2 regions of the Arthrobacter sp. TE12231 genome follow, and region 1 is predicted to be linked to the other one. Evidence: riboswitches for the same ligand, from Rfam matches in the RefSeq annotation. Region 1 holds a riboswitch; the other holds the start of a gene.
The links. A riboswitch is a leader RNA that binds a small molecule or an ion and turns the genes downstream of it on or off. The one in region 1 is predicted to bind S-adenosylmethionine.

Region 1 (5,390 bases):
GCGCGGCGCCAGAACGGCTTGAGCCGCTCGCCCAGGATCTCCGGCAGGCTCTTGCCGGTGACAACCCCGAGCTTGGCGGACTGGTACTGGACCAGGACGGCCATGATGTTGGCGACCACCAGGACCCACACCAGAAGGTAGCCGTACTTCGCGCCGGCGGTGAGGTTGGCGGCCACGTTTCCGGGGTCGACGTAGGCGATCGACGCCACGAACGCCGGGCCCAGCAGGCCGATCAGCGCCTTGTGGGCACCCGGATGTTTATAGGTGCGGGCGCCCTGCGGCGGTTGTTCGTGTCCCTTTACGTCCAACACTGACAGCTCCCGTGATTGGCGCGTCCTCGTTGACGCGGCGGCCGGCGCCGGCGGGAAAATGGCCGGCGTCAAAGTTTTGTCAGCCTACAAGAAATTATTAGGCATACCGAAACAATAAGCCCCATTGGCCTTCCCCTGCAATCCGGACCGGGGTCAGGCCCGGATGGCACGCCACGTCTGCGTCAGGTAGGGCAGCCGGAGGATCTCGCCGGGGGCATGGCCCAGGTGATCGTTCAGGTACCAGTCGAGGTTTGCCATGACCTTGGCCCGGGTGGCCTCCGACGCTGCGAGATAGTAGCTGCGGGACTTCGCCAGCTCCTTGATGTCCTCCGCGGTGACAGCGTCTTCCCAGCGGGTCAGGTGGCTCTCCAACGCGGTGAACTCGGGGCCCACGGGCGGCCGGAAGTGCGGTTTGTGGACATCCCCGGCGTGCATGATGCGGGAGAGCCGGTGTACCCACGGCACAGCGGTGTCCAGCTGGTTCCAGACCAGGCCCAGGACTCCGTGTGGCCGGAGGATCCGGGCGATCTCGGTGCTGGCCAGGCGGGGATCGCACCAGTGCCAGGCTTGGGCGACAGTGACGAGATCAAAGGCTCCCGGCTCGAGGCCCGTGTGCTCCGCGGTACCCTCGACGGCCGTAACCTCCGGCAGGGCCCGGCGCAGCTGCTCGAGCATGTCGGCGGAGGGGTCCACCGCCACCGTGTGCAGTCCCCGTGCGGCCAGGAGGGCGGTGAACTTGCCGGTGCCGGCGCCAATGTCCGCGGCGTCCTTGGCCCCCGCCGGGATCAGCCAGTCGGCCGATTCCTGCGGATAGCCCGGGCGGACGCGGTCGTAGTGCTCTCCGCCGTCCTGGAAGCTCTGTCCGAGTTCCTGGCGCCGTTGACTGTGCAGCTTGGGCCCGGCGTGCAATTTGGGCCTGCCGTGCATTTTGGGCACGCTGTGCAACGTGCTATCTCCTTCGGGGAAGGTCCTGCCGGTTCAGGTACCTTTCGAATTTACCGCACCGGCGCAGTGCCTGATCCCCAGCGCCTAGTCAGTAGTGCCCGGTCAGCAGTGCCCGGTCCAAGCAGTGCCTAGTCCAGGGTGCACGGCGCGGCGCCGGCAGTGCCCGGCGTGTTCGGCGCCCAGTGCGGGTAGCTGCGGGTGTCATTGGCCGGCACCCAGCGGCCGGCATCCACCACGTAATCCCAGCCGAGCCCTGTTTGCCGCAGTTGCCGCAGGCCGGCCAGCAGGCGCTCGGCGTCCTCCAGCCGGGATCCCAGGCCAAAGCTGGCCCGCAGGGAGCCGGCGGGCAGGCCGAGCCGCTTGAGCAGCGGGTGGGCGCAGAAGCGGCCGTCGCGCAGGCCGATCCCGTGTTCGGCCGACAGGTAGGCGGCCACCAGCCCGGCGTCGTAGCCCTCCACGGAGAAGTTCACGACGCCGATGGTGCCTGCGCCCGGCTGACCGTCGGCAAGCGACGAGTCGGCAGACGAGTCGGCGAAGATCTGGTGTACGGTCACGCCCTCGATGCGCCGGAGGCCTTCGACCAGGAAGGACCGGATGGCGTCCTCGTGGGCGTACCACTGTGCCGGGTCCAGCTCTGCGATCACTTGGGTGGCGCGGGCCAGCGCGGCCGCGCCCAGGACGTTCGGCGAGCCGCCCTCGTGCCGGGCCGGTCCGGTGGTCCAGCTGACGGAGTCGAGCCGGGCGTCGCGGACGGCGCCGCCGCCAGCCAGGTGCGGGGTGCCGGCGTCGAGCCAGTCCGTGCGCCCCACCAGCACGCCCGTTCCGAACGGGGCGTAGAGCTTGTGACCCGAGAAGGCGAGGTAGTCGACGTCGTCGGCGGCGATATCGATCCGCCGGTGCGGCGCCAGCTGCGCTGCGTCGACGACGATCCTGGCGCCGTACTCGTGCGCCAGCGCGGCGAGGGCGCGGATCGGCAGGATCTCGCCGGTGACATTGGAGGCGCCCGTAACGGCCAACAGGCTCACACCGCCGCGTGCGAGCTCGTCCCGCAAGCGGTCGATGGTGGCCGCGAGGGTGGGCGCGGCCACGACGCTGCGGTGCGGGACGTTCTGCCAGGGCAGGAGGTTCGCGTGGTGTTCGATGTCGAGGTAGATGACCTCGCCGGCGGGCCGGCCGTCCTGCAACGGCAGGCACCCGGCCAGCAGGTTCAGGGAATCGGTGGTGTTGCGGGTGAAGATGACGGAATCGTCCGGCCGGCCGCCCACGAAGTCCCGCACGATGTCCCGGGCGTTCTCGTAGACCGAGGTGCTGATCTGGGAGGCGTAGCCGGCACCGCGGTGGACGCTGGCGTAGTACGGCAGGATTTCGTTCAGGTAGGCCGAGACAACGGACAGGGCCGGGGCGGAGGCGCCGTAATCGAGGTTGGCGTAGCGGGCGTGGCCGCCCTTGATCAGCGGGGACTGGATCTCGGCGCCCGTGACGGCGGCGAGCGGGCGTGCGGCGGCGGCAAACCGTGCGTCGACTTCGGGGGCGGCGGGGAAAATGGCAGTTGTCATGGGACCTCACTCGAACAGGACCCCACATCGTGGGAATCCGCGCTTGCCGGGTCCGTTCCGGACCGGCCAGGTCGTCACCCGGGGCACCCCACCGCGACTGGAGGGTTGCCGGCCAGCAAACCGGGGTTTAGCGCTGGCACTCGTGACCTGCATCGAGCGTAGGACATCGGTGCAGCCGGGGAAAAGGCGGCCTCCGAATGTGAAGCGTTTTGTTACGTGCGCGCCGCAATGCGCACGTCGGCCGAAGAAACGACGGCGGCGGCCCCGGAATGGGGGCCGCCGCCGTCGTTTGTTCGATTGTTGAGAAAGGTCGGACGATCCTAGAGGAAGTCGTCGAGTCCGGGGTTGAGCCGCTTGAGCACTTCCGAGTGGAGGATCGAGTTGGTGGCCAGGGCGTTGCCACCGAAGGGGCCGTCCTCGCCCTCGAGCGAGGTGAAGCGGCCGCCGGCTTCGGTGACGATCGGCACGAGGGCGGCCATGTCGTAGAGGTTCAGTTCGGGTTCGCAGGCGATATCCACCGCACCCTCGGCCACGAGGCAGTAGGACCAGAAATCACCATAGGCGCGGGTGCGCCACACTTCCTCGGTGAGGCCCAGGAACTCGTCCAGGTTTCCGCGTTCCTTCCAGCCGCCGAGGCTGGAGTAGGACAGCGACGCGTCCTCGAGCTTGGAAACGTTGGACACCTTCAGCCGGGTGGCGGAGGCCAGGGAGCGGCCGGTGTAGGCGCCCGCGCCCTTGGCCGCCCACCAGCGCTTGCCCAGGGCCGGCGCACTGACGACGCCGACCACCGGTTCGCCCTCGTCAACGAGGGCGATCAGGGTGGCCCAGACCGGGACGCCGCGGACGAAATTCTTGGTGCCGTCGATCGGGTCAATGATCCAGCGCCGGGAGCCGTGGCCCGAGCTGCCGAATTCCTCGCCCAGGACCGCGTCGCGCGGCCGGGAGCGGGAGAGCTGGCCGCGGATGGCCTCTTCGGCGGATTTGTCGGCGTCGGTGACCGGGGTGAGGTCGGGCTTCGTCTCGATCCGAAGGTCGAGCGCCTTGAAGCGGCTCATGGTCTGGGAATCGACGGAATCTGCCAGGACATGGGCAAGGCGCAGGTCATCGTTGTAGCTCGAATCGGTTTGGCTCATGGTTCCAAACTACCGTCTAAGCGGGCGGGCCGCCGGGAGGCCGCGGTGCTGCGCCGCGGGCCGGTGAGGGGCCGGATTAGGACACAGTGCCGAGTTCCTTGGTGTCCTGCGCTTCCATCCGCGGGTCTGTGCCCAGCAGCCGGCGCAGGGAGGCCAGCCTTGCCGGCCCGGAGGGACCCGCATGCCCGGCCGCAACCCATGCATCGACGCCGCAGTTGACGGCGGTGGAGTCGTGCTTGCAGCCGCGTTCGCAATCGTCCGTGCCCGGTTCCAGGTCCGGGAAGGACCTCAGGATCCGGTCCGGATCCACGTGGGCCAGCCCGAAGGACCGGATGCCGGGGGTGTCGATGATCCAGCTGCCGGCCGGGGCATCGTTGACTTTTAGCGCCAGCGCGGAGGAAGACGTATGGCGGCCGCGGCCGGTCACCGCGTTGACGCCTCCGGTGGCACGTTCGGCCCCGGTCAGTGCGTTGACCATGGTGGATTTGCCGACGCCGGAATGGCCCAGCATGACGGTGACCTTGCCGTCGAGGTAGCCGCGGAGCTGGGAGACGGCGTCCTTGTCGAGCCGGGCCGAAAGGCCGTCGTCGGAGCGGGCGTCGATGCCTGATGCGGCGGAGTCCGCCGTCTTGGAGATGATGACGGGGAAGTCGAGGTGCGTGTAATTGGACAACAGCTCGGCGGGATCCTTGACGTCGGCCTTGGTGACGAGCAGCAGCGGCTCAATGCCGGCGTCGTACGCGGCCACGAGCGCGCGGTCGATGAAACCGGTCCGGGGCTCGGGATTGGCCGCCGCCACCACCACCACGAGCTGGTCGGCGTTGGCCACAACGGCCCGTTCGATCGGGTCCGTGTCATCGGCACTGCGGCGCAGCAGCGTCTTGCGGTCCAGGATCTTCACCAGCCGGGCGAGGGTGTCAGGTTCACCGGTAACGTCCCCGACGAGGGAGACGAAGTCGCCGGCCACCACGGGATTGCGGCGCAGTTCCCGGGCCCGTGCGGCGATGATCTTGCGTTCCCCGGGGGTGCCTTCGCCGACGACGGCGGTGTAGCGGCCGCGGTCAACGGTGATGATGCGGCCCGTGACGGCGTCGTCGTAGCTGGGCCGGTCCTTGGTGCGGGGCCGGGAGCCCTTCTTGTTCGGACGGATCCGGACATCGGACTCGTCCCAGGAATCAGTGCTGCGTGCCACCGGCGCCGTCCTCGTCCGCGGTGGGTCCCTGCGCCAGCATGGCTTCCCAGAGCCGTGGGAAGTCGGGCATCGTCTTGGCCGTGGTGGCGATGTCCTCGACCTCGACGCCCGGCACGGCCAGGCCGAGGATGGCGCCGGCCGTGGCCATGCGATGGTCTGCGTAGCTGTGCACGACGCCGCCGTGCAGCTTGGCGGGCCGGATGATGAGTCCATCCGTCGTTTCCTCGGCGTCGCCCCCGAGGCGGCTGATCTC
Region 2 (5,390 bases), 1.7 Mb from region 1:
GGCCGTCGGGGAACTTCCGGTTGCCGTTCACGGCGGCGCGGCCCAGCCGCTCCTCGAACGGGCCGAGGTCGTCAACTTCGACGCACCAGCCCATCCAGCCGCCGCCGGCCTCGGAGCGTGCCCGGACTGCCTGGCCGAAGGGGGCCTTGTCCGATGCCGGGTGGTTCAGGACCTCCACGACCTCGACATACTTGTGTCCCGCGAGCGGGATAATCATGTTGCGTGTCCCGAAACGGGGGTGCACTCCACCCTTCACGGCTTCGACGCCGAGGGCAGACGCAATACGTTCAGTGGTGGCTGCCAAGCCATCGTGTTCACAGGCGTAAGAAACGTGATCCATGCGCATGCCCTCATCTTGGCACTTTGTGATGGACCTCTCAGCTTAGGCTTGCCTTACCATGATGGGATGTCTCGGGGTGTCTGGAGGCCGGCGTGCCCGTCGTCTTCATGTTCGTCATAAAGCTATCCAGCGGCCTGCCGCCATTCCTACACTGAACCAAGGTCATGAGTGCCAGCGCAAAGCCCCGGCTTGCTGGCCGGCAACCCTCGTATCGCGGTGGGGTGCCCCGGGTGAAGACCTGGCCGTCCGGCGCCCGCCGGAGGGCAAGCGCGGCGCCTGTGCCGGCCTGGGCCGATGGCCCGGGCGGTGCTGTGCCCAGTCCCGACAGGAGCAATAATGTCCACTGCCTGGTCCTTCGAAACCCGCCAGATCCACGCCGGCCAGGAGCCGGACTCCGCCACCGGCGCCCGGTCCCTCCCGATCTACCAGACGACGTCGTTCGTGTTCCCGAGCGCCGAAAGCGCCGCGAACCGCTTCGCCCTCGCTGAACTTGCCCCCATTTACACCCGGATCGGCAACCCCACGCAGGACGCGGTGGAACAGCGCGTGGCCAGCCTGGAAGGCGGCCTCGCCGCCCTGCTGCTCAGTTCCGGCCAGGCCGCCGAGACGTTCGCGATCCTCAACATCGCCGAGGCCGGGGACCACGTGGTCGCCAGCCCCAGTCTCTACGGCGGCACCTACAACCTGCTCGCGCACACGTTGAAGAAGTTCGGTATCTCCGTGACCTTCGTTGCGGACCCCGACAACCTGGACCAGTGGCGCGAGGCCGTCCGGCCCAACACGAAGCTGTTCTTCGGCGAAGTGGTCTCCAACCCCCGCCAGGACGTGCTGGACATCGAGGGCGTTTCCAAGGTGGCCCACGAGGCCGGCGTGCCCCTGATTGTCGACAACACCCTGTCCACCCCCTACCTCATCCGGCCGATCGAGTGGGGCGCGGACATCGTGGTCCATTCCGCCACCAAGTACCTCGGCGGCCACGGCGCCGCGATCGCCGGCGTGATCGTGGATTCGGGCAAGTTCGACTTCGGCAAGGACCCCGAACGGTTCCCCGGCTTCAACACCCCGGACCCCACCTACAACGGACTGGTCTACGCCCGCGACCTCGGCGCCGGCGGCGCGCTCGGGGCCAACCTCTCCTACATCCTCAAAGCCCGGGTCCAGCTCCTGCGCGACCTCGGCTCCGCCGTGTCCCCGTTCAACGCCTTCCTCATCGCCCAGGGCATCGAGACCCTTAGCCTGCGCGTTGAACGCCACGTGGCCAACGCCACCAAGGTGGCCGAATGGTTGGAGGCGCGGGACGACGTCGAATCCGTCGCCTACGCCGGGCTGCCATCCAGCCCCTGGTACGAGCGCGGGCGCAAGTACGGGCCCAAGGGGACCGGCGCCGTCGTCGCGTTCAACATCGCCGGGGGAGCGGAGGCCGGCAAACGCTTCGTTGATGCCCTCGAGCTGCACTCGCACGTCGCGAACATCGGCGACGTCCGCTCTCTCGTGATCCACCCGGCGTCGACCACCCACAGTCAGCTCTCGCCCGAGCAGCAGGCCGTGGCCGGCGTGAACCCCGGCCTGGTGCGGCTCTCGGTCGGACTGGAACACATTGACGACATCCTCGCGGACCTCGACGCCGGATTCCGTGCGGCCAAGAGCGCCTAGCTCCACCGGACAACCGGCGGCCGGCCTCCCGCGGACGGGGAGTGCCGGCCTCCGGCTGTCACACGGAAGTCACAATCTTCGTCATTTCCGCACGCTGTTTCGTACACTCATACAAGGTCATGAGTGCCAGCGACAGCCCCGGCTTGCTGGCCGGCAACCCTCCATTTGCGGCGGGGTGCCCCGGGTGAAGACCTGGCCTGCCGGTCAGCTGACGGCAGGCAAGCGCGAAGTTAGGTCCTCATATGACGATTGCCGTCACCCGCAGTGGTGAACCCGAAACCAAACCAATCCGGAACTCCGTTTCCGCAAGACCCGCCGCCCAAGCTGCCCGGGTGCCGGACGGGACCGTCCAGTACCTCAGGATCGGTGACCTGCAGCTCGAATCCGGGGTCCAGCTGCCGGATGTGGTCCTCGGCTTTGAGACGTGGGGGACGCTGAACGCCGATGCCTCCAACGCCGTCCTCATTGAACATGCCCTGACCGGCGACACCCATGTGACCCGCGGTGCCAGCGAGGAACCCGGCTGGTGGGAACAATTGGCCGGACCCGGGGCCCCCGTGGATACGGACAAGTACTTCGTCGTATCGATCAACATCCTGGGCGGCTGCTACGGCTCCACGGGACCCTCCACGCCGGCCCCCGACGGCCGCCCCTGGGGATCGAGGTTCCCGCTCGTGACTCTGCGGGACACGACCTCCGCCGAGGCGCGGCTGGCCGATGCCCTGGGCATCGACAGCTGGTACGCCGTGCTGGGCGGTTCGCTCGGCGGCGCGCGCGCCCTTGAGTGGGCCGTGACCCACCCCTCGCGGGTCCGGCGCTGCGCCGTGATTTCCGTCGGCGCCAGCAGCACCGCAGAACAGATTGCCTTCGCTCAGGCCCAGACCCTGGCCATCCGCCAGGACCCGAACTTCAACGGCGGGGACTACTACGGCGGCCCGGAACCCGAAGCGGGGCTCGCCCTCGCCCGCCGGATCGCGCACATCACCTACCGCTCCGCGGCCGAGCTCGACGGCCGGTTCGGCCGGAACGCCCAGGAGTCCGAGGCGCCCCTGCAAGCCGGATCGCTGGCCGGGCGCGGACGCTATCAGGTCGAAAGCTACCTGGACCACCAGGGCAACAAACTGGTCCGGCGTTTTGATGCCAACAGCTACATCGCCATCACCGAGGCGCTCATGAGCCACGACGTCTGCCGCGGACGCGGAAGCCTCCGGGACTCCCTGGCCCCGGCCACGGCCGAGTTCCTGGTGGCGGCCGTGGACTCGGACCGCCTGTACTTCCCCGCCCAGTCCCGTGCACTGGCCGAGGCCCTGCCGGGGGGCCCCGAGCTGCACATCATCGAGGCGCCGATCGGCCACGACGGCTTCCTCACCGAAATCGGGCAGCTCAGCGGCCAGTTGCGGAGCAATTTCTTCGCCTAGCCGCCCCTCACGGCTGTGCATTTTTGCAGATGCTCCCTGCACTAATGGTCGTTGTGGCTCAGGGCTCCGGGAACCATACTCGTTGGGAATAACGCTGTGTGTGCTAATTCACACAACATCTCAGCCCAATGGTCCACGGGGTGTCGAAGGCGACACCGAAGGAGTTCTCATGAGCACGGAAAACGCTGCCGCGACGCGCGCAGGCGAGCCCGACGTCAAGACGTCCGGCTTGAAGAAGGTGGTGGCGGCCTCCATGGCCGGCACCGTGGTGGAATGGTACGAATTCTTCCTCTACGCATCCGCGGCCACGCTGGTCTTTGGCAAGGCCTTCTTCCCGAATTCGCAGACCGAACTGGACGGAATCCTCGCGGCGTTCCTCACGTACGCCGTCGGCTTCGTTGCCCGCCCGATCGGCGGGATCGTCTTCGGCCACTTCGGCGACAAGTTCGGCCGCAAGCAGCTGCTCCAGCTCAGCATCATCCTGGTGGGCGTGTCCACGTTCCTGATGGGCTGCCTGCCCACCTTCGCGCAGATCGGCTACTGGGCCCCGGCGCTGCTGGTCTTCCTTCGCTTCGCCCAGGGCTTCGCCGTCGGCGGGGAATGGGGCGGCGCCGTCCTGCTCGTCGCGGAACACAGCCCCAGCAAGTCCCGCGGCTTCTGGGCCAGCTGGCCGCAGTCCGCTGTTCCGCTGGGCAACCTCTTCGCCACCGCGGTGCTGTTCATCCTGTCCTCCGTGCTGTCCTCGGCGGACTTCCTTAGCTGGGGCTGGCGGGTCGCCTTCTGGCTCTCCGCCGTGATCGTCCTCATCGGTTACTACATCCGCACCAAGGTCAGCGACGCCCCGATCTTCCTGGAAGCACGCAAGGAAGTTGAGGCAGGGCACAAGGGCTACGGCGTTGCCGAGGTCTTCCGCCGCTACCCCCGCGGCGTGTTCACCGCGATGGGCCTGCGCTTCGCGGAGAACATCCTGTACTACCTCGTGGTCACCTTCTCAATCACCTACCTCAAGACGGTGGTCCACGCCGACACCGCCCGGATCCTGCTGCTCCTGCTCGTGGCCCACTTCATCCACTTCTCCGTGGTGCCCATGGTCGGCCGGCTCTCGGACAGGGTGGGCCGCAAGCCCGTCTACATGGCCGGCGCCGTTCTGGGTGCGACCTGGGGCTTCTTCGCCTTCCCGATGATGGACACCGGAAACGATCTGATCATCCTCGCCGCGGTCATCATCGGCCTGCTCTTCCACGCCCTGATGTACGCCGGGCAGCCGGCCATCATGGCCGAGATGTTCCCGACCCGGATGCGGTACTCCGGCGTGTCCCTCGGTTACCAGGTGACCTCGATCGTGGCCGGTTCGCTCGCGCCGATCATCGCCGTCGCGCTGCTGGGCCAGTACAAGTCCTCCGTCCCGGTGGCCATCTACCTCCTGATCGCCTGCGCGATCACCGCCGTCGCCGTGTTCTTCCTCAAGGAGACCCGCGGCGTCTCGCTCCACGACGTCGACGCCGCCGACGCCCAGGGCACCGCAGACCTCCTCGCCGCCGGCAAGCGGTAGGCCGCCGGCCCGGGGAAACACGGCCCGGGGAAACCTGTTGAGTGGCCGTCGGCCCGGATTCGCGCACGGCGCGGACCCGGGCCCTCGGCGTTAACGCTGCTCATGATCTCAGCGTTGCTTGGGCCGCGGGGATTAGAGTGGGCAGGCAGACAAGCCCAGGATCCGGGAGGCATTGTGACCACGCTCGTCAACCGACCCAACACGGCACTGGTCGTAGTGGACATGCAGCTCGGCGTCGTCGCGGGGGCCTACCGCCGCGACGACGTCGTCGCGACCATTGCCGTCCTCGTGCAGAGGGCACGCGACGCCGGGGTGGACGTCATCTGGGTGCAGCATGGCGGCGAGGAGCTCCCGCGGGGCAGCGACGCCTGGCAGTACGTGCCGGAGCTCGTGCGGTGTGATGCGGAGCCGCTTGTGCCCAAGGAGT

Region 2: linked by a shared signal. The riboswitch ahead of metX (homoserine O-acetyltransferase MetX) and the one ahead of ACVWYS_RS05300 (aminotransferase class V-fold PLP-dependent enzyme) in region 1 are both predicted to bind S-adenosylmethionine.

What each region holds. Positions count from the first base shown of each region.
Region 1 is NZ_JBSSFS010000001.1:1,163,825-1,169,214, forward strand. Features, by position in the region: gene ACVWYS_RS05290 (Nramp family divalent metal transporter) at 1-311, opposite strand, end outside; gene ACVWYS_RS05295 (class I SAM-dependent methyltransferase) at 465-1,238, opposite strand; gene ACVWYS_RS05300 (aminotransferase class V-fold PLP-dependent enzyme) at 1,385-2,812, opposite strand; SAM riboswitch class IV at 2,847-2,960, opposite strand; gene hisN (histidinol-phosphatase) at 3,133-3,945, opposite strand; gene rsgA (ribosome small subunit-dependent GTPase A) at 4,022-5,137, opposite strand; gene aroA (3-phosphoshikimate 1-carboxyvinyltransferase) at 5,121-5,390, opposite strand, start outside.
Region 2 is NZ_JBSSFS010000001.1:2,849,226-2,854,615, reverse strand. Features, by position in the region: gene ACVWYS_RS12920 (VOC family protein) at 1-346, opposite strand, end outside; SAM riboswitch class IV at 501-616, shown strand; gene ACVWYS_RS12915 (bifunctional o-acetylhomoserine/o-acetylserine sulfhydrylase) at 677-1,993, shown strand; SAM riboswitch class IV at 2,109-2,224, shown strand; gene metX (homoserine O-acetyltransferase MetX) at 2,236-3,411, shown strand; gene ACVWYS_RS12905 (MFS transporter) at 3,581-4,963, shown strand; gene ACVWYS_RS12900 (isochorismatase family protein) at 5,138-5,390, shown strand, end outside.